One region of the Mycoplana sp. BE70 genome, then DNA from elsewhere that is predicted to be linked to it. Evidence: riboswitches for the same ligand, from Rfam matches in the RefSeq annotation. Region 1 holds a riboswitch; the other holds the start of a gene.
The links. Region 1 has a riboswitch for FMN ahead of J2Y48_RS21545 (DMT family transporter). Riboswitches for the same ligand answer to the same signal wherever they lie in the genome.
Positions count from the first base shown of each region.

Region 1 (10,101 bases):
CGAGGCGCTGTCGCGCTCGGTCGTTTCCGAGTTCGAAAATTACGTAAAGCTCAACAAGAAGATTTCGCCGGAAGTCGTTGGCGCCGCGAGCCAGATCGAGGACTATTCGAAGCTGGCCGACACGGTCGCCTCGCACCTCTCCATCAAGATCGTCGAGAAGCAGGAAATGCTCGAGACGACGAGCGTCAAGCTGCGCCTTGAAAAGGCGCTCGGCTTCATGGAAGGCGAGATCTCCGTCCTGCAGGTCGAAAAGCGCATCCGCTCGCGCGTCAAGCGCCAGATGGAGAAGACCCAGCGCGAGTACTATCTGAACGAGCAGATGAAGGCGATCCAGAAGGAACTCGGCGACGGCGAGGACGGCCGCGACGAGATGGCCGAACTGGAAGAGAAGATCTCGAAGGTCAAGCTGTCGAAGGAGGCACGCGAGAAGGCGGACGCCGAGCTGAAGAAGCTGCGGCAGATGAGCCCGATGTCGGCGGAAGCGACCGTCGTGCGCAACTACCTTGACTGGCTGACCGGGATTCCCTGGAACAAGAAGTCCAAGGTCAAGGCGGACTTGAACAATGCGGAGAAGATCCTGGACGAGGACCATTTCGGCCTCGACAAGGTCAAGGAGCGCATCGTCGAGTATCTGGCCGTGCAGGCGCGCTCGAACAAGATCAAGGGCCCGATCCTGTGCCTCGTCGGTCCTCCGGGCGTCGGCAAAACCTCGCTTGCCAAGTCGATCGCCAAGGCTACGGGACGCGAGTACGTCCGCATGGCGCTGGGCGGCGTGCGCGACGAGGCCGAGATCCGCGGCCACCGCCGCACCTATATCGGCTCGATGCCCGGCAAGGTCATCCAGTCGATGAAGAAAGCGAAGAAGTCCAACCCGCTCTTCCTGTTCGACGAGATCGACAAGATGGGCATGGACTTCCGCGGCGATCCATCGTCGGCTCTGCTCGAGGTGCTGGATCCGGAACAGAACTCGACCTTCATGGATCACTACCTCGAGGTCGAGTACGACCTGTCGAGCGTGATGTTCGTGACCACGGCAAACACGCTGAACATTCCGGCGCCGCTGATGGACCGCATGGAAGTGATCCGCATCGCCGGCTACACCGAGGACGAGAAGCGCGAAATCGCCAAGCGTCACCTGCTGCCGAAGGCGATCCGCGATCACGCGCTGCAGGAGAAGGAATTCTCCGTCACCGACGGTGCGCTGATGGCGATAATCCAGCAGTACACCCGCGAGGCCGGTGTGCGTAACTTCGAGCGCGAACTGATGAAGCTCGCGCGCAAGGCGGTGACCGAGATCATCAAGGGCAAGGCCACGAAGGTCGAGGTGACGGCGGACAACATCCACGACTTCCTCGGCGTGCCGCGCTTCCGCCACGGCGAAGCCGAGCGCGAGGATCAGGTGGGTGTCGTCACGGGGCTCGCCTGGACCGAGGTCGGCGGCGAGCTGCTGACGATCGAAGGCGTGAGCCTGCCGGGCGGCAAGGGGCGCATGACGGTCACGGGCAACCTGAAGGACGTCATGAAGGAATCGATTTCGGCGGCGGCATCCTACGTCCGCTCGCGCGCTATCGATTTCGGTATCGAGCCGCCGCGCTTCGACAAGACCGATATCCACGTGCACGTGCCGGAAGGCGCGACGCCGAAGGATGGTCCGTCGGCCGGTATCGCCATGGCGACCGCCATCGTCTCCATCATGACCGGCATTCCGGTCTCGAAGGATATTGCGATGACGGGCGAGGTGACGCTGCGCGGTCGGGTCCTTCCGATCGGTGGTCTCAAGGAGAAGCTGCTTGCAGCGCTTCGCGGCGGCATCAAGAAGGTGCTGATCCCGGAAGAAAACGCCAAGGACCTGGCGGAGATCCCGGACAACGTGAAGAACAACATGGAGATCATTCCGGTTTCGCGCATGGGCGAGGTGATCGAACACGCGCTGGTCCGCAAGCCGGAACCGATCGAATGGGATCCGTCGATGGTTGAATCGAAGCCGGTTGCAACCGTCGAATCGGTCGACGAAACCGGGGCTGCGGTCGCCCACTGAGGGTAAACGAAGCCTTAAAATCTGCCCTTTGCAGGGCAGAAACGCAAAAGGTCGGCGGCAACGCCGGCCTTTTTCGTTGAAAAAGGCTGTGAAAAGCCCGGAATTTCAACGTTTGTGGACGAAACCCCGTTGCGGCGGCAAGGTCGATGCGTATTCTGCCCCCGACTTATGTATGAGTCGTTTCGAACCGTATGAAAGGGGTGGAAACATGAACAAGAACGAACTCGTCTCCGCAGTTGCAGAGAAGTCCGGCCTGTCGAAGACGGATGCCGCGTCGGCTATCGACGCCGTATTCGAGACGATCCAGGGCGAACTGAAGAACGGCGGCGACGTTCGCCTCGTCGGTTTTGGCAATTTCTCCGTATCGCGTCGCGAAGCCTCGAAGGGCCGTAACCTTTCGACCGGCGCGGAGATCGACATTCCTGCCCGCAACGTGCCGAAGTTCTCGGCCGGTAAGGGCCTGAAGGACGCCGTAAACGGCTGATCGGGTGCGCCGGACGGCCAGTCACGATGACGGCCGTCCAGGTTGGTCGAGGGGTTCGGTTCAAGCCGGACCCTTTCGCATTTCCGGGGTCTTGCAGGCTCCGGCGGATTGCTCTACGGGTGCGTCGTTCTCAGGGCGGGGTGAAAGTCCCCACCGGCGGTAAGGGTACTAGCCCAAGCCCGCGAGCGCCTTTCCATCCATCGGAAAGGGTCAGCAGATCCGGTGCGAATCCGGAGCCGACGGTTACAGTCCGGATGAAAGAGAATGATTGCGTCACGAAGGGCAGGGGCTGCCCGTCGTCTCGCCTTCATGCGTCCTGATTTGTGTTGGTCTCTGTGTTCGGGATGCATGACATGAATCAGACTTTTCGCGGCCTGCCGTTTTCCCGGGCCATGGCCGGTGCCGCCTTCATGGTCCTTGCCGGTATCGCTTTTGCCGTCCTCAATGTCGTCACGCAGTGGCTGACGATGAAGGTCGGCTTTCCCTCCGCGTCCGCAGCTTTCTGGCAATATGCCTTCGCACTCGTTTTCTCCCTACCTTTCCTGCGTCGGGCCGGGCTGGCGGCGATGCGCACTGCCCATCCCTGGCGGCATGTCGTTCGAGTTGCGTTTGCCGCCTTCGGCGTCGGTGCCTGGGTCGCCGGACTGGCCTCCGTCCCGATCTGGCAGGCCATCGCGCTGGTAATGACGTCGCCGTTCTTCATCATCCTCGGTGCGCGTCTTTTCCTCCGTGAACATGTCGGTCCCGGCCGATGGGCCGCCACAGCCATCGGTTTTGCCGGCGCCATGATCATCCTTCAGCCGTGGACGGACGAGTTCACCTGGGCGGCGCTTCTGCCGATACTTTCGGCGTTGTTGTGGGGCGTGTCTTCGCTGATCACCAAGAGCCTGACCGCAATCGAGCGCCCCGAAACCATCACCATCTGGCTTCTGGTGCTGTTGACGCCGATCAACGGCGCACTGGCGTTCGCCGCCGGTTTTGCGGTGCCAAGCGGCGTGGCGCTCGCCCTGTTCGTTTTTGCCGGCGTGCTGACGGTCTTGGCACAGTATCTGCTCACGCTCGCCTATACGGTGGCCGATGCGGCTTACGTTCAGCCGTTCGACGATCTGAAGCTGCCGCTCAACGTTTTCGCCGGCTGGCTGGTCTTCGGCTACGCGCCGGCCGGTTACCTCTGGCTGGGGGCCACGCTGATCCTCGGTGCATCGCTCTTCATCATGCGCAGCGAAATGCGGCGGGAGAGAATGGCGACCGAGACCCGCGGCTTGAGAGGATAGGCCGTGCAAATGGAGGACGCTGTCATGCGCCTGTCATCCCCATCGCGCAGAACCGCATCTATCGCGTGTTCGACACATGGGGAAAATTTGATGACCAACCGATCACTGGGTACGGTGCTCACCGCCGTACTTCTCGCATCCGTTGCCTTTCCGGCCGCTGCCGAACCGGTCTTCAACCGGATTGCCTCGTTCGCCGTGGCCGACAACATGCCCGACGGTGTGGATCCCAAGGCGCCGACCTCGTCGGAAATCATCACGGCAACGGCAGATGGCAACACGCTGGTCTATTCCGACAGCCCGATGAGCGCGGTCGGCTTCATCGACATAACCGAGCCGAAGGCACCGAAGGCTGCCGGCACGGTCGCCTTCGAGGGCGAGCCCACCTCGGTTACCGTCGTTGGCGGCAAGGCGTTGGTCGCGGTCAACACTCGCGAGAGCTTCGTCAAGCCATCCGGGCTGCTGGCGACCGTCGACATTGCGACGCGAAAGACGGAAGCGACCTGCGATCTCGGCGGCCAGCCGGATTCGATCGCCATCAACAGGGACGGCACGCTTGCTGCAATCGCCATCGAGAACGAGCGCGATGAGGACCTGAACGACGGCGCGCTGCCGCAGATGCCGGCTGGCGATCTGGTGATCCTGTCGCTGAAGGACGGCGTGCCGGATTGCGCGACGGTCAAGCACGTCACGCTGACCGGGCTCGCCGAAATCGCCGGCGATGACCCGGAGCCGGAATTCGTTTCCTTCAATGGCCAGGACGAGATCGCCCTGACCCTGCAGGAGAACAACCACATCGTCATTATCGACGCCAAGAGTGGTACCGTGAAGGGCCACTTTTCGGCCGGCTCGGTTGACCTGAAGAACATCGACACCAAGAAGGATGGCGCCATTTCCTTCACCGGCAAGAAGGACGGACAGAAGCGCGAGCCGGACGCTGTGAAGTGGCTGGACGACAACCGATTGGTGGTTGCCAACGAAGGGGACTACGAAGGCGGCAGTCGCGGCTTCACGATCTTCGACAAGACCGGCAAGGTCCTCTACGAAAGCGGTCCCTCATTCGAGTACGCGATCGCTGCGATCGGCCACTATCCGGACAAGCGCAACTCCAAGGGTATCGAGCCGGAGGGGCTGGAAGCGGCGACGTTCGGCAATGACAACCTCTTCTTCGTGCTTTCCGAACGCGCCTCGATCGTCGCGGTCTACAAGGACACTGACGCGGAGCCCGAACTGCTGCAGCTTCTGCCGTCGGGCATCGGTCCGGAAGGCGCGGTCGCCATTCCCGGCCGCAACCTGTTCGTGACGGCAAACGAGACCGATCTCGTCGAGGACGGCGGCGCCCGTTCGCACGTGATGATCTACGAGCGCGCGGAAGGCGTAGCGGCCTATCCGCAAATCAGGTCGGCGGACAAGGATGGTTTGCCGGTTGGTTTTGGCGCGCTGTCCGGCCTGGCTGCGGTGCCAGGCGAGCCCGGAAAGCTCTATGCCGTCAGCGATTCCGTCTATTCGTCCGATCCGGCGATCTTCACGATTGACGCAACGCAGACGCCGGCGCTGATCACCGACAAGCTCACCATCACTCGTGACGGCGCCCCGGCGCAAAAGCTCGACATCGAAGGTGTCGCCAATGACGGGGAGGGCGGTTTCTGGCTCGCCTCCGAAGGCGATGCCGACAAGCTCTATGCGAACGCGCTGCTGCGCGTGAACAAGAAGGGCGAGATCAAGAAGGAAATTGCGATCCCTACCGAGCTCCGCGCAGGTGAGACCCGCTTCGGCTTCGAGGGCATCACCAGCGTCGGCGAGGGTGACGACATGGTGCTGTGGATGGCGGTGCAGCGCGAATGGAAGGATGACGAGAAGGGCTTCGTCAAGCTCGTCTCCTACAAGCCCTCGACCGAAGAATGGGGCGCCGTCCGCTATCCGCTGGAGCAGGCGGGCAAGGGCTGGGTCGGCCTGTCGGAAATCACTGTCAACGGCGACTATGCCTATGTCATCGAGCGCGACAACCTGATCGGCAAGGAAGCAAAGCTGAAGAAGCTCTTCCGGGTTGCCTTGTCGGACCTGAAGCCTGCCAAGTTGGGTGAGGCGCTACCGATCGTCAAGAAGGAAGAGGTGCGGGACTTTATTCCTGATCTCAGGGCGCTGAACGGCTATGTCGTCGACAAGGTCGAGGGCTTTACGGTCGACGCGGCCGGCAATGGCTATGTCGTGACCGACAACGACGGCGTCGATGGTTCCTCGGGCGAGACGCTGTTCTTCGGCATCGGCCCGATGAACGCGATGTAATGGCACCAAGAACACAAAGGCCGGGAGCGGGGCTCCCGGCCTTTGTATTTCGGATGACGGCGTCGCAACAGTTTGCCTGAGCGGCCCTAGAGCGGCGGCCCCGTTTCAGTCCATGGCGCGCGTCTCTGGCAGGTTGAATCTGGCCTCGTCCCGTTCGCGCTGGAGTTCCAGCGTTCGCGTGCTGAGGCATTCGAGAATTTCGGCGAGCTGAGCCTTCTGGCCCTCTTCCAGGATGTCGAAGATCGCCTTCACGACCTTCTCTTTGGGCTCCAGGGCGGCGTTTATGACGGCGCGCCCCGTTTCCGTGATGGAAACGATCTTCGCACGACGGTCCCTTGGATCGGGTTCGCGCAAAACCAGCTTGTCGCGCTCCAGCCCGTCGATCGCTTCGGTTACGGTCCGCGGCGCGAAACCGAGCGTCGCGGCGATATCTGTCGAGCGCTGCGGCCCCTCGCAGGAAAGCAAAAACAGGAACTTGCTGCGGGCAAGCGACACGCCTTCATCCATCATGGCCTCGTTCACGAGACGGCTGACCTGATGGTAGAGCTTGAACATGCCCTGCGCGAGTTCGATCGTGTCATTCATGAGATGGAATATATAGGTATATTGAGGGACCATGTCAAAAGAATTGCCACGGGGCGTCTGGTTTCAACGCTAACGTTGAACAAAGCGCGCTAACCCATGCTGCTGACAGTATTGAGCAGCGTATAACCTGAGGATCCGCCCTTTCGAGCATTGACCCGACAACACACGCGGGGGAATGTCGGGCATGCCCTTCCGCTTCGTCCACACCGCCGATCTTCATCTCGATTCGCCGATTGCCTCGCTGGCCCTGCGCAACGAAGAACTGGCGACGCTTGTGCGCGGTGCGACACGACGGACGCTGGAGCGGATCGTCGACCTGAGCATCTGCGAGCAGGTCGACGCTCTCCTGATCGCCGGCGATCTGTATGACGGCTCGCAGACCTCCATGACGACGGCACTCTTTCTCGTGGCCCAGATGCGGCGCCTGGAGGCGGCCGGGGTGCGCGTCTTCGTCATCCGTGGAAATCACGACGCGCAGTCGCAGATCACCCGCGAATTGACCTTTCCGGACAACGTCCACGTCTTCGACGGGCGTGGCCGGACGGTAAAGGCCGGTGCCCTGGCGAACGGCCGCGAGATCCATGTGCACGGCGTCAGCTTTGGACAGCCGCACGCGTCGGCGAGCCTGCTGCCGAGCTTCAAGGCACCGGTGCCGGACGCCGTCAACATCGGCATGCTGCACACCAGCCTTGCCGGTTCGAGCCGGCACGACAACTACGCTCCCGCAGGCGTTGCCGATCTTGCGGGCCACGGTTTCGACTACTGGGCACTTGGGCATATCCATCAGCGCGCCGTCCACGGCGACCACCCGATGATCGTCATGCCGGGCATTCCCCAGGGCCGCGACATCAACGAGGCGGGTGCGAAGTCCGTCACCCTTGTCACGATCGATGACGACGGTAGCTTCTCGGCCGACGAGCATTTCCTGGCGATTGCGGCATTCGAGCGCGTTTCGATCGATCTCGCCGGTGCCGAGGAATGGCCGTCGATGCTTCGCAGCGTCCGGGTCGCTCTGGAGCAAGCCAAGGCGGAAGCCCGTGCGGACCATCTCGTCTGCCGGGTCACCCTTCTCGGCGCCACCCCGCTCGGCTGGCGTCTGCGCCGCGACCACGACCTGCTGGCTGCCGAGCTGCAGTCGGTTGCCGAAAGCGTCGGCAACTGCTGGATCGAAGCCGCCGAGGTTGCCGTCGTTTCGCCGCAGGTCGACGACGCGCAGCAAGGCTTTGGCGCGCTCGCCGAACTGGCCGTGCTCGTCGAACGCGAAATCCTGCCTTCGCATGCCTACCGGGAGGAACTGCGCGAGACGTTGACGGGTCTCATGTCGCAGTTGCCGCGCGAGGTTCGCGATCTTCTCGGGGCCGACGAGGCGGCTGAATCGGCGCTGCTGGCGCATGCGGCCGAGCGCGGCGTGGCGGAGATCCTGCCCCGGTTGGCAGCGGTCCGCGAAGGAGACGGTGCCTGATGCGTCTCAACCGGCTGGACCTTTCCCGCTACGGCAAGTTTACCGACAAGCAGCTCGATTTCGGTGCGCCCCAATCCGGGGAGCCCGATTTTCACCTCGTCTACGGCCCGAACGAGGCCGGCAAGTCGACGCTTTTTTCCGCCTATCTCGACCTGCTCTTTGGCATCGAGCCGCAGAGCGCCTACGACTTCCTCCATCCGTATGCGACGATGCGGATCGGCGGCAGTATCGCGATTGGGTCCGAGGACCAGGAGATCGTCCGGCTGAAGCGACGCCAGGGTTCGCTGGTCGGACCGGACGATCGAATTCTGCCGGAGGCGCTGTTTGCGCCGGTTCTCGGCGCCATGGATCGCCAGGCGTACAGGATGATGTTCTCGCTTGATGACGACAGCATCGAGCGCGGCGGCGAAGGCATCCTCAAGAGCGAGGGCGAACTCGGCGCGCTGCTGTTTTCCGCAAATTCAGGCCTCTCGGACATCGGGCAGGCACTGGACCGGCTGAAGGCCGAAGCGGACGCATTCTTCCGTCCGCAGGCGCGCAAACACGACGTCGCGACGAGAAAGGCCGAGATCGAGGCGCTGCGCGAGGAGCGCAAGGCGCTTGACGTCGCCGCCCGGGACTATGGAGTGCTGACGCGCGAGCTGGCGGCATCCACCGAACGCTACGAAGCCGCGCAACTGGCGCGCGCGCAGACCGATGCGGCGATCAAGGCCCTGGAGCGACGGCTTGCGGCAATGCCGCACCTCGTGCGGCTGAGGGATATTCGGGCTCGCCTTGCTGAATTCGATGGCGGAGAGGCGCCGCCCAAGGAGTGGACCGCGCTCGTTGGCCAGCTCCTGCGGGATGGGGTGGAACTGTCCGCCCGAAGGGATCGGCTGACCGCAGAGCGGGAGCAGCGCCGCGCGGAACTCAACGATATCGTTTCCGATCCCGCAGTGCTCGCCGCTGAAGGGACGATCGCGTCGCTTGCCGGCTCGGCACTGGAGGCACGCTACCGCACGGCGCAAATGGACCTGGCGGGGCGCATCGCCGAACGCGACCGGGTCGATGCCGAGATTGCCGAAAAGTGGGTCCTGCTCGGGCTGCCGGCCGGCATCGACGCGCTGTCGCTGGTGCTTTCGCCGGACAGGGCCGAGGCGCTTTCCGAGCTGCTCGCGCGGCGGTCCGGGCTGGAAGAGCGCGTCACGGCAGCACTGCGCGAAACCGAGGAAGCCATGCGTGCCCGCGAAGATGCGCGTGCGACCGCGGCCACGCTTGAGGGCGCGGAGTCACATCCGGGCGTCGACGACGATCGCACCATGCTGATGGGATTGGTGCGAACGGCCAAGCTCAACGCGCTGTCGACGCGGTTGCGGGATGCCGAGCGAGATGTGGCCGTCGCTCAGGCTACCTTAGGGGGCAACCTGGGACAGTTGTCGCCGTGGAGGGGCGATATTGAGGTGCTCAGGGCGCTGGACGTCCCCGGCAGGGAGGCGCTCGAAACCCTCAGGCAGGCGGCGCGACGTCATGGCGATGCTGCGATGAAAGCCGCTGAACTGGCGCGTGCCGTGACGCAGGAACTTGCCGTCCAGCGCGCAGGGGTCGAACGGCTGCGCGAGAGCGGGGCGCTGGTCGGCGACGATGAGGCGACCACGCTGCGCGCGTCGCGTGATGCGGCCTGGAACGCGCACCGCGCGGCGCTCGATGTGGTGACGGCCGATCGGTTCGAGGACGCGCTGCGGAAGGACGACGTTGCCGTTGCGCTACGGCTCGCGCAGGCGGAGCGCCTGTCGGAATTGCGCCTGACCGAGCGGGCGATGGCGGAAAACGAGGCCCGGCTGGAGGTGCTGCGCACCGACCTCGGTGATGTCCGCGACGAGGCGGATGCGCTCGCCGAACGGATCGGGGCTATCGCTGCGCAGCTGGGATGGCCGGACGTCCGGCATCGCGGCGGCAACGCAGTAGGCGAGGCTGCCGTCCACGTCCTGCCGCGCCG
Region 1 is NZ_JAVDTM010000013.1:128,336-138,436, reverse strand. Features, by position in the region: gene lon (endopeptidase La) at 1-2,038, shown strand, start outside; gene hupB (DNA-binding protein HupB) at 2,247-2,522, shown strand; FMN riboswitch at 2,645-2,792, shown strand; gene J2Y48_RS21545 (DMT family transporter) at 2,876-3,796, shown strand; gene J2Y48_RS21540 (esterase-like activity of phytase family protein) at 3,887-6,079, shown strand; gene J2Y48_RS21535 (MarR family transcriptional regulator) at 6,185-6,664, opposite strand; gene J2Y48_RS21530 (DNA repair exonuclease) at 6,849-8,126, shown strand; gene J2Y48_RS21525 (AAA family ATPase) at 8,126-10,101, shown strand, end outside.

Region 2 (10,101 bases), on a different contig from region 1:
CCGGCCATGCCGACCTGCTCCAGCAGCTCCATGGCGCGGGCCTCGGCCTCGGCGCGACGCAGGCCGCGCACGACCATCGGCCCCTCGGTGACATTGCCGAGCACCGTGCGATGCGCGAACAGATTGAAATGCTGGAACACCATGCCGAGCTGGCTCTGCTGGGCGCGCAGCCGCTTGACCGGCAATTCCTGCAGGGCACCGCCGCTGAGCTGGTATCCCATGATGGCACCGTCGACCCAGACATAGCCGCGGTTCGGCGTCTCCAGATGGTTGATGCAGCGCAGGAAGGTGCTCTTGCCGCTGCCCGATGGGCCGAGGATGCACAACACCTCGCCATAGGCGACTTCCAGGTCGAGGCCCTTAAGCACCTCGTGATCGCCAAAACTTTTGCGGATTCCGACCGCCTTGACCGCGAGACTCATGCTTCCTCCGAGGCGACAGCCCGTCGCGCCGCCCATCCCTTGAACCAGCTGGACTTGCTGACGGCGGCCTCGGCATCGCGGCCGAAATGGCGCTCGAGATAATACTGGCCGATGGACAGCACGGTCGTTCCGGCCAGATACCAGATGGCACAGACGAACAGCAGCTCGATGACGGCGCCGTTGATGAAATAGATGCGCTGGGCTGCGTTCAGCATCTCGCCCATGGCGATGGTGGCGGCGAGCGAGGAAAACTTCAGCATGCCGTTGGCGCTGTTGCCGAGCACCGGCAGGATCAGCCGCAGGGTCTGCGGCAGGATAATGCGCCGCATCGTCTGGCCGGGCGTCATGCCGAGCGTATGGGCCGCCTCCTTCTGGCCGCGATCGACGGAGGTAATGCCGCCGCGCACGACTTCCGTCAGATACGAGCCCTCGTTGACGCCGAGGCCGAGAACGGCGGCGACGAAGGGCGTCACCACGTCGACCATGCGCTCATCGACGAGGCCGGGTATGTAGAGCCGCGGGAAGACGAGCGCGATGTTGAACCAGATGAGCAGCTGCAGCAGCACCGGCGTACCGCGGAACACCCAGACATAGAGCCAGGCGGCAAGGCGCAGGATCGGGTTTTCCGAGAGCCGCATGATGCCGAAGGCAAAGCCGAGCGCGACGCCGAGCACCAGCGCGCAGCCCGAGATCAGCAGCGTCCAGCCGAAGCCGGTGATGATGACGCCGGCCGTCAGGAACTCCCCGACCACGGTCCACTGGATCTGCCCGACCGCGAAGGCGCGGCCGATCACGGCGAGCAGCAGGATGACGAGGCCGCCGCTGATCCAGCGGCCGGGATGACGCAAGCCGCGAATGGGGACCTCAGGTCCGGGCAGGTCCGAGAGTGACAGCGCGGCGGATGATTTTGGATTTGGCTGTGGCATGGCATCCAAATTGTAGGGTTAGGCCTACAACCTACTAGAGGCGTTGGTTGGGCCAGTCAAGCCAGCCGGGATCCTTTTTCCATGCGACTGTTCTTTCCCGGACGCTACCCAATGCATTGGCGATGCCGCCCTCTGCTTCCAGCGCGGCCCGATGATGGCGCTGGGGTAGCAAGGTTCACGTCGATTGGTGCTCGTGGGGGACGGACAGAGTCTTCGACACAACATTATGTGCCGCAGATGAGCGCCACCTGATCGATCCGCAGCAATTCTTGGCTGCTTGGGACAAGAGCCTGCTAGCCCGCGAGCGTGAGCGCGCTGACCCCGTGCCGGAGCAAGCCGAGCTTACCGGCACGACGGGTGCCAGAGAGCTCTACAATGTGCTTCCGATCGCGGGCACGTGCTTTGAACAGTGTCGCTGCCGGCTCAAGCTTACGGACGGGTCCGGTGTCGGCGCAGGGAATCAAAGCGGAAGTCCTCGGCGGCCGCGCGCAGCATCAGCAATTCCCCGATCGTCTCGAGGTTCATCAGGCCGACGAGACGCTTATCCTGATCGACGACCGCAGCGGCGGACGAGTTTGCAGCCCGCATGATGCGGAGGCTCTCGTTGATCGCAGTGTCCCTGGCAATCGTCGGGATCTCGGCGCGCATTACACTGAGCACGGATGCGTGCGCCCGCCCCTCCTTCATGGCGGCAATGATGCCGTCGCGGGTTAGCAATCCCTCGAACGTGCCGTCGGCGCCGACGATCGGAAACTCGTTCTGGCTCGTTGCGAGCAGAAGCTCGACCGCATCATCCAAGCGCGCGGATGGTTCAAGCACGGCGAACTTGGTCACCATTACATCTCCGACTGCGACCTGGCCGGAGATCGCCTCCAGATCGCTGCCCTGCGCTTCCGCCTGTGCGGCGAGATAAACGAAGACCGCGATTAGTATGAGCAGCGGATTATAGAACAGTCCGACAATGCCCATCGCGAAGGCGACGCCCTGGCCGATTCTGGCAGCAACTCTTGTGGCGCGCCCCCAGGGCCAGCGCATTGCCAGGACCGCCCGCAGCACGCGGCCGCCATCCATGGGAAAGGCCGGTATCATGTTGAACAGAACGAGGAAAACGTTCACGCCGGCGAGCCGGACCAGGAAATTGACACTGGGATCTTCGGGCGTCGTCAACTCGTCCCAACCGACCGCACCGCCAATAAAAGCCACGAGCAGGGCCGCGATCACCACGTTGACGAGCGGACCTGCAATGGCGATCAGAAGCTCCTCGAACGGCTTGGTCGGCATGCGCTCCAGTCGCGCCACGCCGCCGATGGGCAGAAGGATTATGTCGGGCGTCCTTATCCCGAACCTGCGCGCGACGGCAATGTGCCCGAACTCATGCAGCACCACACATGCGAACACGCAGACGACGAAGACCGTGCCTTCCCAGGCCGCCGGTGCTCCGCCGATCCGATAATGCATGAGCCAGATCCAGACGAGCAACAGCAGGAAAGTCATGTGCATGCGGATGGCGGTGCCGCGGACAGTTCCAAGCGTTACGGACCATTCCATGGTATTCACCCGTTTTTGCAGCGGCACGTCGCCCCGTTCGCCCCAGCGATGTCGGCCGAAAAGAACGGCAGATATGCGAGGGCCAAGAGATTGACGCCGAGCTGAAGGATCGCGGCGCAGAGAGCCGTTTCAAGTGTGGCGTCACCCGTGCTTGCCGTCAAATCGATCGCACGCCGCCGGTCGGCGCGGGGTCGCAGCTATTGCTCGGCATTTTCTGCAGCACCATTCTAACGCGGGCGGAGACCTCCCGCAGATGTTCTCTATAATCGTAAGTATCGTCGAGATTTGGAGGTGTCGCGGACACGGCTATTGGGCTGTCCGGCGCGAGGACAGCACCCGCGGGTGCTTGCGGTTCGGAGAGCCGTGCAGCCCTCCGAACCCTATCCAAATATCCCGGTCATCTTGGACGCAGGACATATCGAGAACCGGAGCAGTCTTGCGGCCAGCCCTCAGGCGACGCGTTTGCGCGCCGTAAATGGCCCATGTGGAATTTCCGGCGGGGCGAACGTGTCCGCCGATGCCCGGTCCCAACGGCTGTGCCAGTCGGCGAGGCCTTCAATTTCCTCGTCAGCGAGCAGGAAGCCTTCGGGGAGATAGGGATAGGCTTCATTCCCATCCAGGAATTCATTGTCCTTCTGCCTGAACATGAAGTGGTAGGGCATGAAGTCGCTCGGATTGCTAAGCCCGGCCGCACCGGCGATCTCGCCCAACGCTTTCATCGTGTTGCGATGGAAACGTGCCACCCGGTCACTCTTGTCGCCGACGTGGATTGCTTTTTGGCGCAGCTTGTCCTGGGTGGCGATGCCAACCGGGCAGTGGTTGGTGTGGCAGGACTGGGCCTGGATGCAGCCCACTGCGAACATGAAGCCGCGGGCCGAATTGCACCAGTCCGCCCCCAGGGCGAGCGTGCGGGCGATGTCGAAGGCGGAAATGATCTTGCCGGCGGCGCCGATCTTGACCTCGTGCCGGATTCCCGCGCCACGCAAGGCATTGTGGACGAAAGTGAGGCCTTCCAGCATCGGCATGCCGACACGATTGGCAAACTCCACGGGTGCCGCACCGGTCCCCCCCTCCTTGCCGTCGACAACGATGAAGTCAGGGATGATTCCGGTCTTGAGCATCGCTTTCACCATGCTCAGAAACTCCCGGCGATGGCCGATGCAGAGCTTGATGCCGACCGGTTTGCCTCCGGACAAGTCGCGCAGCTGCCCGACAAACTCCATCAGGCCGACCGGCGTCGAGAAGGTGCTGTGGGCTGCGGGCGAAATGCAGTCGACCCCCATTGGAATACCGCGGGCCTCGGCGATCTCCTTTGAGATTTTCGATGCCGGCAACATGCCGCCATGGCCGGGCTTGGCGCCCTGGCTGAGCTTTATCTCGATCATCTTGATCTGAGGATCGGCGGCCAGCTCGGCAAACCGTTCAGGTGAGAAGGTGCCGTCGTCGTTGCGGCAGCCAAAGTAGCCGGATGCCACCTGGTAGATCAGGTCGCCGCCGCCCTGGCGATGGTAGCGGCTGATGCTGCCCTCGCCCGTGTCATGTGCGAACCCGCCCTTCTTGGCGCCCGTGTTCAGCGCGAGGATCGCATTTGCCGACAGCGAGCCGAAGCTCATCGCCGATATGTTGTAAAGGCTGGCATTGTAGGGCTGCTTGCAGGCAGACCCGCCGATCCTGACCCGGAAGTCGGTCGTCTTGATCTCCGTCGGCGCGGCAGAGTGGGTCAGCCATGCATAGCCGGAACCGTAGACGTTCTCGATCGTGCCGAAGGGCCGCTTGTCTTCGACACCCTTGGCGCGCTGATAGACGAGACCACGATCCTGGCGGCTGAATGGTTCTTCATCCCGGTCGCTCTCGATCAGATACTGGCGTAGCTCGGGACGGAAGCTCTCCAAAATAAAGCGCATGTGTCCGATGATCGGATAGTTGCGCAAGATCGCATGTTTGTACTGCCGCATGTCGCGCAAGCCGACGAGTGTCAACGCCACGAATAGTGCGGCGAAGATCCACATCCAGTGGCTGTAGAGGCTTGCCGCGATGATCGAGGCAAACGCAAGCAGCGCCACAAAAGCAAAGATGGCGTAGCGCTGGTATGTGGGGAAAACTCTCACGGCTGGAGACCCTCGGGAAATCAAACTCTCTATCGACAGCGGTCGGGAGCACCGACCGAGCGTGCCGCTGCTACAACGCAGCGGCACGCTCGTCAATTTGTCTTATCCGGCCTGCAGGAAGCCGACCTTGGCGGCGCTTTCGCTGGCGAAGTAAGTATAATGGAATGCATCGACCCGTCCGCTGATCAACGGCACTTCGTCGCGTCTCCAATACCAGGCGGTTTTGTTGAGTTCCTGCTCGAACGCAGGCGAGCTTGTGGCGGACCAGAAGCCGCCGATGCCACCAGGCTTCAGGGCCCGCTTTATCTGTCCGATCCCGGAGCTCTGATAGATAGCTTCGTTCGGCGCGCGCACGGTGAAGTCAGGTCCGTTGTCCGTGTCCATCAGGATCACGTCAAAGGGGTCCCGCTCTTCCCCCAGCACCTCCATTGCGTCACCAACCCGAACTTTGACACGGGGGTCTTGCAACGGATGGTCGGCAAGGTGTCCAATATGGGTTCGGTTCCACTCGACGATCTCGGGAACCAGTTCGCCCACGACGATCTCCGCATCCGGCTCCAGATGCTTCAGGGCCGTCCGCAGGGTGAAGCCCATGCCAAGGCCGCCGATGAAGATCCTGCGTGCCGGCGCACCGTGCAGCCTCAGGGAGCGTTTCGCGAGGATGTCTTCGGATTGGTGGCTGAGGTTCGACATCAGCTCCAATCCATTGTAGCGGATTTCGAACAGCTCGTTTCGTGTACGCAGGATAATCTCGTCGCCAGCAGAGTTGCTGGCGCGTGCCAGTTCGGTCCAAAGGGTCACGGCTATTCCTAACGATTTTTTCAGGCTGCCTTGCAGCCTCATATTACGCTTAAGGGTGTCGGAAGTTCGGGTTGCCCGGCTCGACTAGAGCCGCGGCAACCCGAAGGCATCGCCGACGGTTGCGCCGTTCTGGAATGCAAAGATCGCGGACCTGGCCGACGCCATGTATCGCCGGTCGCCAACCGCCTCGCCCGTCATCTTGAAAATGGACAACGGATCCCTTGCCCCGCCGACAGCGTCGAGCCGTGCAGGGTGAAAGCGATGACAGAAGATGGAGGTCTGGAATGCGGGAGATACACCCATTGACAGGCCCAATCAGTGCTGCGCTTGCGCGCTGGCAGAAGAACGAACCGCAAATGATGAGGATCCCGGGGCGGAAAAGTGTGCGGCGTCTGGTTCAGAAAGGCCCGCACCGGGACAAGCCGGGTGCTTCCTTAGCGAGCCTCGATATCCTGACGAATGTTTCCAAGCACATGATGTCTATATGGTTCCCGAAAAGGGCCGTTCAATGGCAATAGGACCAGTAGCATTTTCGGCGTGGATTAGCGAAGGGGCATCTTCGCGTCGAGGGACGCGCCCCCTTGCAATTTACGGTCGATTGCTCCTATCTTCGCGGCGTTCTCAGGGCGGGGTGCAATTCCCCACCGGCGGTATCGGGAAACATCCCGGAGCCCGCGAGCGCTTCCGGTCTCGCCGGAAGGTCAGCAGATCCGGTGCGATGCCGGAGCCGACGGTATAGTCCGGATGAAAGAGAGCAAGGTCACTGCAGCACTCCTCGCGGAGGCGCGACGGTGTTTGTTCGCCCAAGGGAAGTTTTGCCGATGCGCGCAGGCGCGAAGGCGCAACAATGGCCGGGATCCGGCCCAACCCTTGAAAGACCGAAGTATGACTATCCATAAAATTGAAGATGCGATCGCCGCCATTGCCCGCGGGGAGATGGTTATTGTCGTGGACGACGAAGGTCGCGAAAACGAAGGCGACATCGTCTTTGCATCTGAGGATGCGACGGCTGACAAGATCGCGTTCATGATGAACAAGGCCCGCGGCCTGATCTGCGTGTCTATGGAAGGTGCCCGTCTTGATGCGCTGGACATTCAACTGATGGTTCCCAACAACACGGAATCGCTCAAGACCGCCTTCACCGTTTCGGTCGACTACCTGCCCGGAACGACGACGGGCATCTCGGCTGCAGATCGCGCTGCAACCATCAGGGCTCTGGTCGATCCGGCTGCAAGGCCGGAGGAGTTCGCGCGGCCTGGGCATATTTTTCCGTTGCGGGCCAACCCGCAGGGCGTGCTCGGCCGCCCCGGCCACACGGAGGCTGCCGTCGACTTCTGCCGCCTTGCCGGCAAGACCCCCTCCGGCGTGATCTGCGAGATTGCCAACGACGACGGCACCATGGCCCGCTTGCCGGATCTCGAGATCTTTGCCGAACAGCATGGCTTGTGCCTCGTGACGATCGAGGATCTCATCGCCTACTTGCACGACACGCAACCTTCCCGACTTGCGGAAGCCGCCGCATAGGCGCGACGACCATCATTCCGGGGCGGCATCGGCCGCCCCGGAGTGATGCATGTCATGTCCCTCGTCTCCGTCCTCGACCTGGCCCGTAAGCCTCTCATCGATCGCCCGGCCATCCCGTCGTCCACGGATCCGCACCGGATAGCCATCGGCTGCGGCAAGGGCTGCGAGCCGTCCTGCCCTCTCCGGATCTCCCCCGACCCCGTTGGAGCAGCGCACCCGCATACTTGCGTTTTCGCAAAGAAGGCGCCCGATGGAGGCCCTATTCATGGCTTTGATTATTTTAGAAGACTGCTGCATGAGCCGGAAACACACCTCACTGACCGCCTCGCTGCATCCCATCCGGCGCGCGCACGCCATCACCGAAGGAAACTGACCATGGCGAGTCAAGCCCCGACAAAACCGTCTTCCGCAGTTGCGGGCTTCTTCTCGGCGGGCTTCCGCCCCTTCTTCCTCTTCGGTGCCCTCCAGCCGGCGGTGATGATGGCGCTTTGGGTCCCGTGGTTTCTCGGCTGGACGCAGCTGCCGTCGGCAATGCCACCGGTCGCCTGGCACCAACACGAACTGATGTTCGGATACGTGCCGGCGGTTATCGCCGGATTTCTGTTGACGGCGGTTCCGAACTGGACCGGTCGCAAGCCGCTGTCCGGTTGGCCGCTCTTTCTGCTTTTTGCGCTCTGGCTGGCCGGCCGCGTGGCGATCGCCTGCTCGGATTGGATCGGAGCCGATGCGGCCATGGTGGTGGCTGCAGGGTTCCTGCCGGTCCTTGCCATCTTCGTCCTGCGTGAACTGGTGGTTGCGGGCAACCGGCGCAACTACAAGGTCGTTGTTGCCCTCGGCGCGTTGTTCGCCGCGGAGCTTCTGTTCTTTTACGAAGTGAGCCGCTACGGTTTCGCCGAGATAGCCGATCGGCTGGCGATCGGCACGATCATCATGCTCGTCGCCATCATTGGCGGACGCATTATTCCGGCCTTTACCGGCAACTGGCTGCGCCAGAAAAATCCGGGCAGAATGCCATCGTCTTTCGACCGGTTCGACATGGCCGGCATGGCCCTCGCCTTCCTGGCTTTCGCCGCGTGGGCGATCGCAGCACGCCTTGAGGCCTTCGTTTGGCCGGCCGGCATCCTGATGCTGCTTGCTGCCGGTGCGCAGTTCGCGCGGCAATTGCGCTGGGCGCCGCTCCGCACCGTTTCCGAGCCGCTGGTGACGGTGCTGCATGTCGCGTTTTTCTTCGTTCCAGCCGGTTTCCTGCTGACGGGCGCAGCCCTGCTGTCGGGCGACATCGGCCTGCGTACCGCGGGCATCCATGCCTGGACGGTGGGCGCGATCGGCGGCATGACGCTCGCGGTGATGACACGAGCCACACGCGGGCACAGCGGCCAGATGCTGCGTGCACCCGCATCGACGGTCCTGGCCATCTATGTGCCGATTGTCCTTGCCGCGCTGGCACGGATCGTCGCAGCCCTTGCGCCGGAACTCACAGTGCTGCTCCTGCCACTTTCCGGGGCGTGTTGGATCGTCGCCTTCCTCGGTTTTGTCGTGCTCTACGGGCCGCTGCTCCTGCGTCACGGCGTCAGATAAGCGGCGCGGACATGCCGGAACAGCGGCCGCGCGCTGCACTTCGACCATCATGGCACGGAGCGCGACAAACGGTTGCTGCCTTTGCCCGCGGCATCCCAGCCGCTCCTCCCCGGTCCTGGCGGCTGCAATTATAAAGTGTGAGGTTCGCGACCTTTTCCCAACGGCCAATCAGGATTTGCGTCACACTCTTTGCGCCACGGCAAAGAACGCACGGCTCGACTTTCCCACAGATGGCAGGAGATCGACACGAGGGGGCGAGGCAGATGAAATCAACAGCCGGCACGGAATGCGACACCAACGGGCCGTCGGGCGGACCTGCCTTCGATTGGGACCCCCGCAGCGAAGCTGTTCTGAACGACCAGTTCCAGGCCTATGACCACATGCGCAAAACCTGCCCCGTTGCCCACAGCGATTATCTCGGCTGGTCGCTGTTTCGACATGAGGACGTCCTGAAGGCGCTCATGGATCATGAGACGTTCAGCAATGCCGCGTCGCGGCATCCATCCGTGCCCAACGGTATGGACCCGCCGCAGCACACCCCCTACCGACGGATGATCGAGACCTATTTCACGGCGGAACGGGTCGATGCCTTCGAGCCTGAATGTCGGGCCATCGCGCGCGAACTGGTCGCCGGCCTGCAAAAGGGCCACTCGACCGAAATCATCAGCGAATTCGCCGATCCCTACGCGGTCCGCATCCAGTGCGCCTTTCTCGGGTGGCCAGCCTCGCTGCACGGTCCGCTGCGCCAGTGGGTCCGCAAGAACCAGGAGGCCACCCTGGCCCGCAATACGGAGGCCATGGCGGCGATCGCGCTGGAGTTCGACGGCTATATCCGGGGCCAGTTGAACGAACGGGAGCATGCCGGTTCGGCGGCACCGGACGACATCACCACCAGCCTTCTCCGGCAGACCGTCGACGGTAAACCACTCGACCACGACGCCATTGTCAGCATCTTGCGCAACTGGACCGTGGGCGAGCTTGGCACCATCGCGGCTTGCGTCGGCATCGTCGCGGATTTCCTGGCGGATCGCCCCGAACTCCAGGCGGAGCTCCGCCGGGACATTGGCCGTTTACTTCCGGCCATCGACGAGATCCTGCGGCTGCACGCACCGCTGATATCCAACCGGCGTGTGGCGACAAAGCCGGTTGAAATAGGTGGTCGCAGGATTGCGGCTGGAGAGCGGATCACGCTCA
Region 2 is NZ_JAVDTM010000005.1:295,554-305,654, reverse strand. Features, by position in the region: gene J2Y48_RS11740 (amino acid ABC transporter ATP-binding protein) at 1-422, opposite strand, end outside; gene J2Y48_RS11735 (amino acid ABC transporter permease) at 419-1,348, opposite strand; gene J2Y48_RS11730 (site-2 protease family protein) at 1,778-2,896, opposite strand; gene J2Y48_RS11725 (FMN-binding glutamate synthase family protein) at 3,346-5,004, opposite strand; gene J2Y48_RS11720 (hypothetical protein) at 5,107-5,805, opposite strand; FMN riboswitch at 6,419-6,565, shown strand; gene ribB (3,4-dihydroxy-2-butanone-4-phosphate synthase) at 6,691-7,329, shown strand; gene J2Y48_RS11710 (NnrS family protein) at 7,705-8,907, shown strand; gene J2Y48_RS11705 (cytochrome P450) at 9,171-10,101, shown strand, end outside.
Region 2: another riboswitch for FMN. It lies ahead of ribB (3,4-dihydroxy-2-butanone-4-phosphate synthase); the one in region 1 lies ahead of J2Y48_RS21545 (DMT family transporter).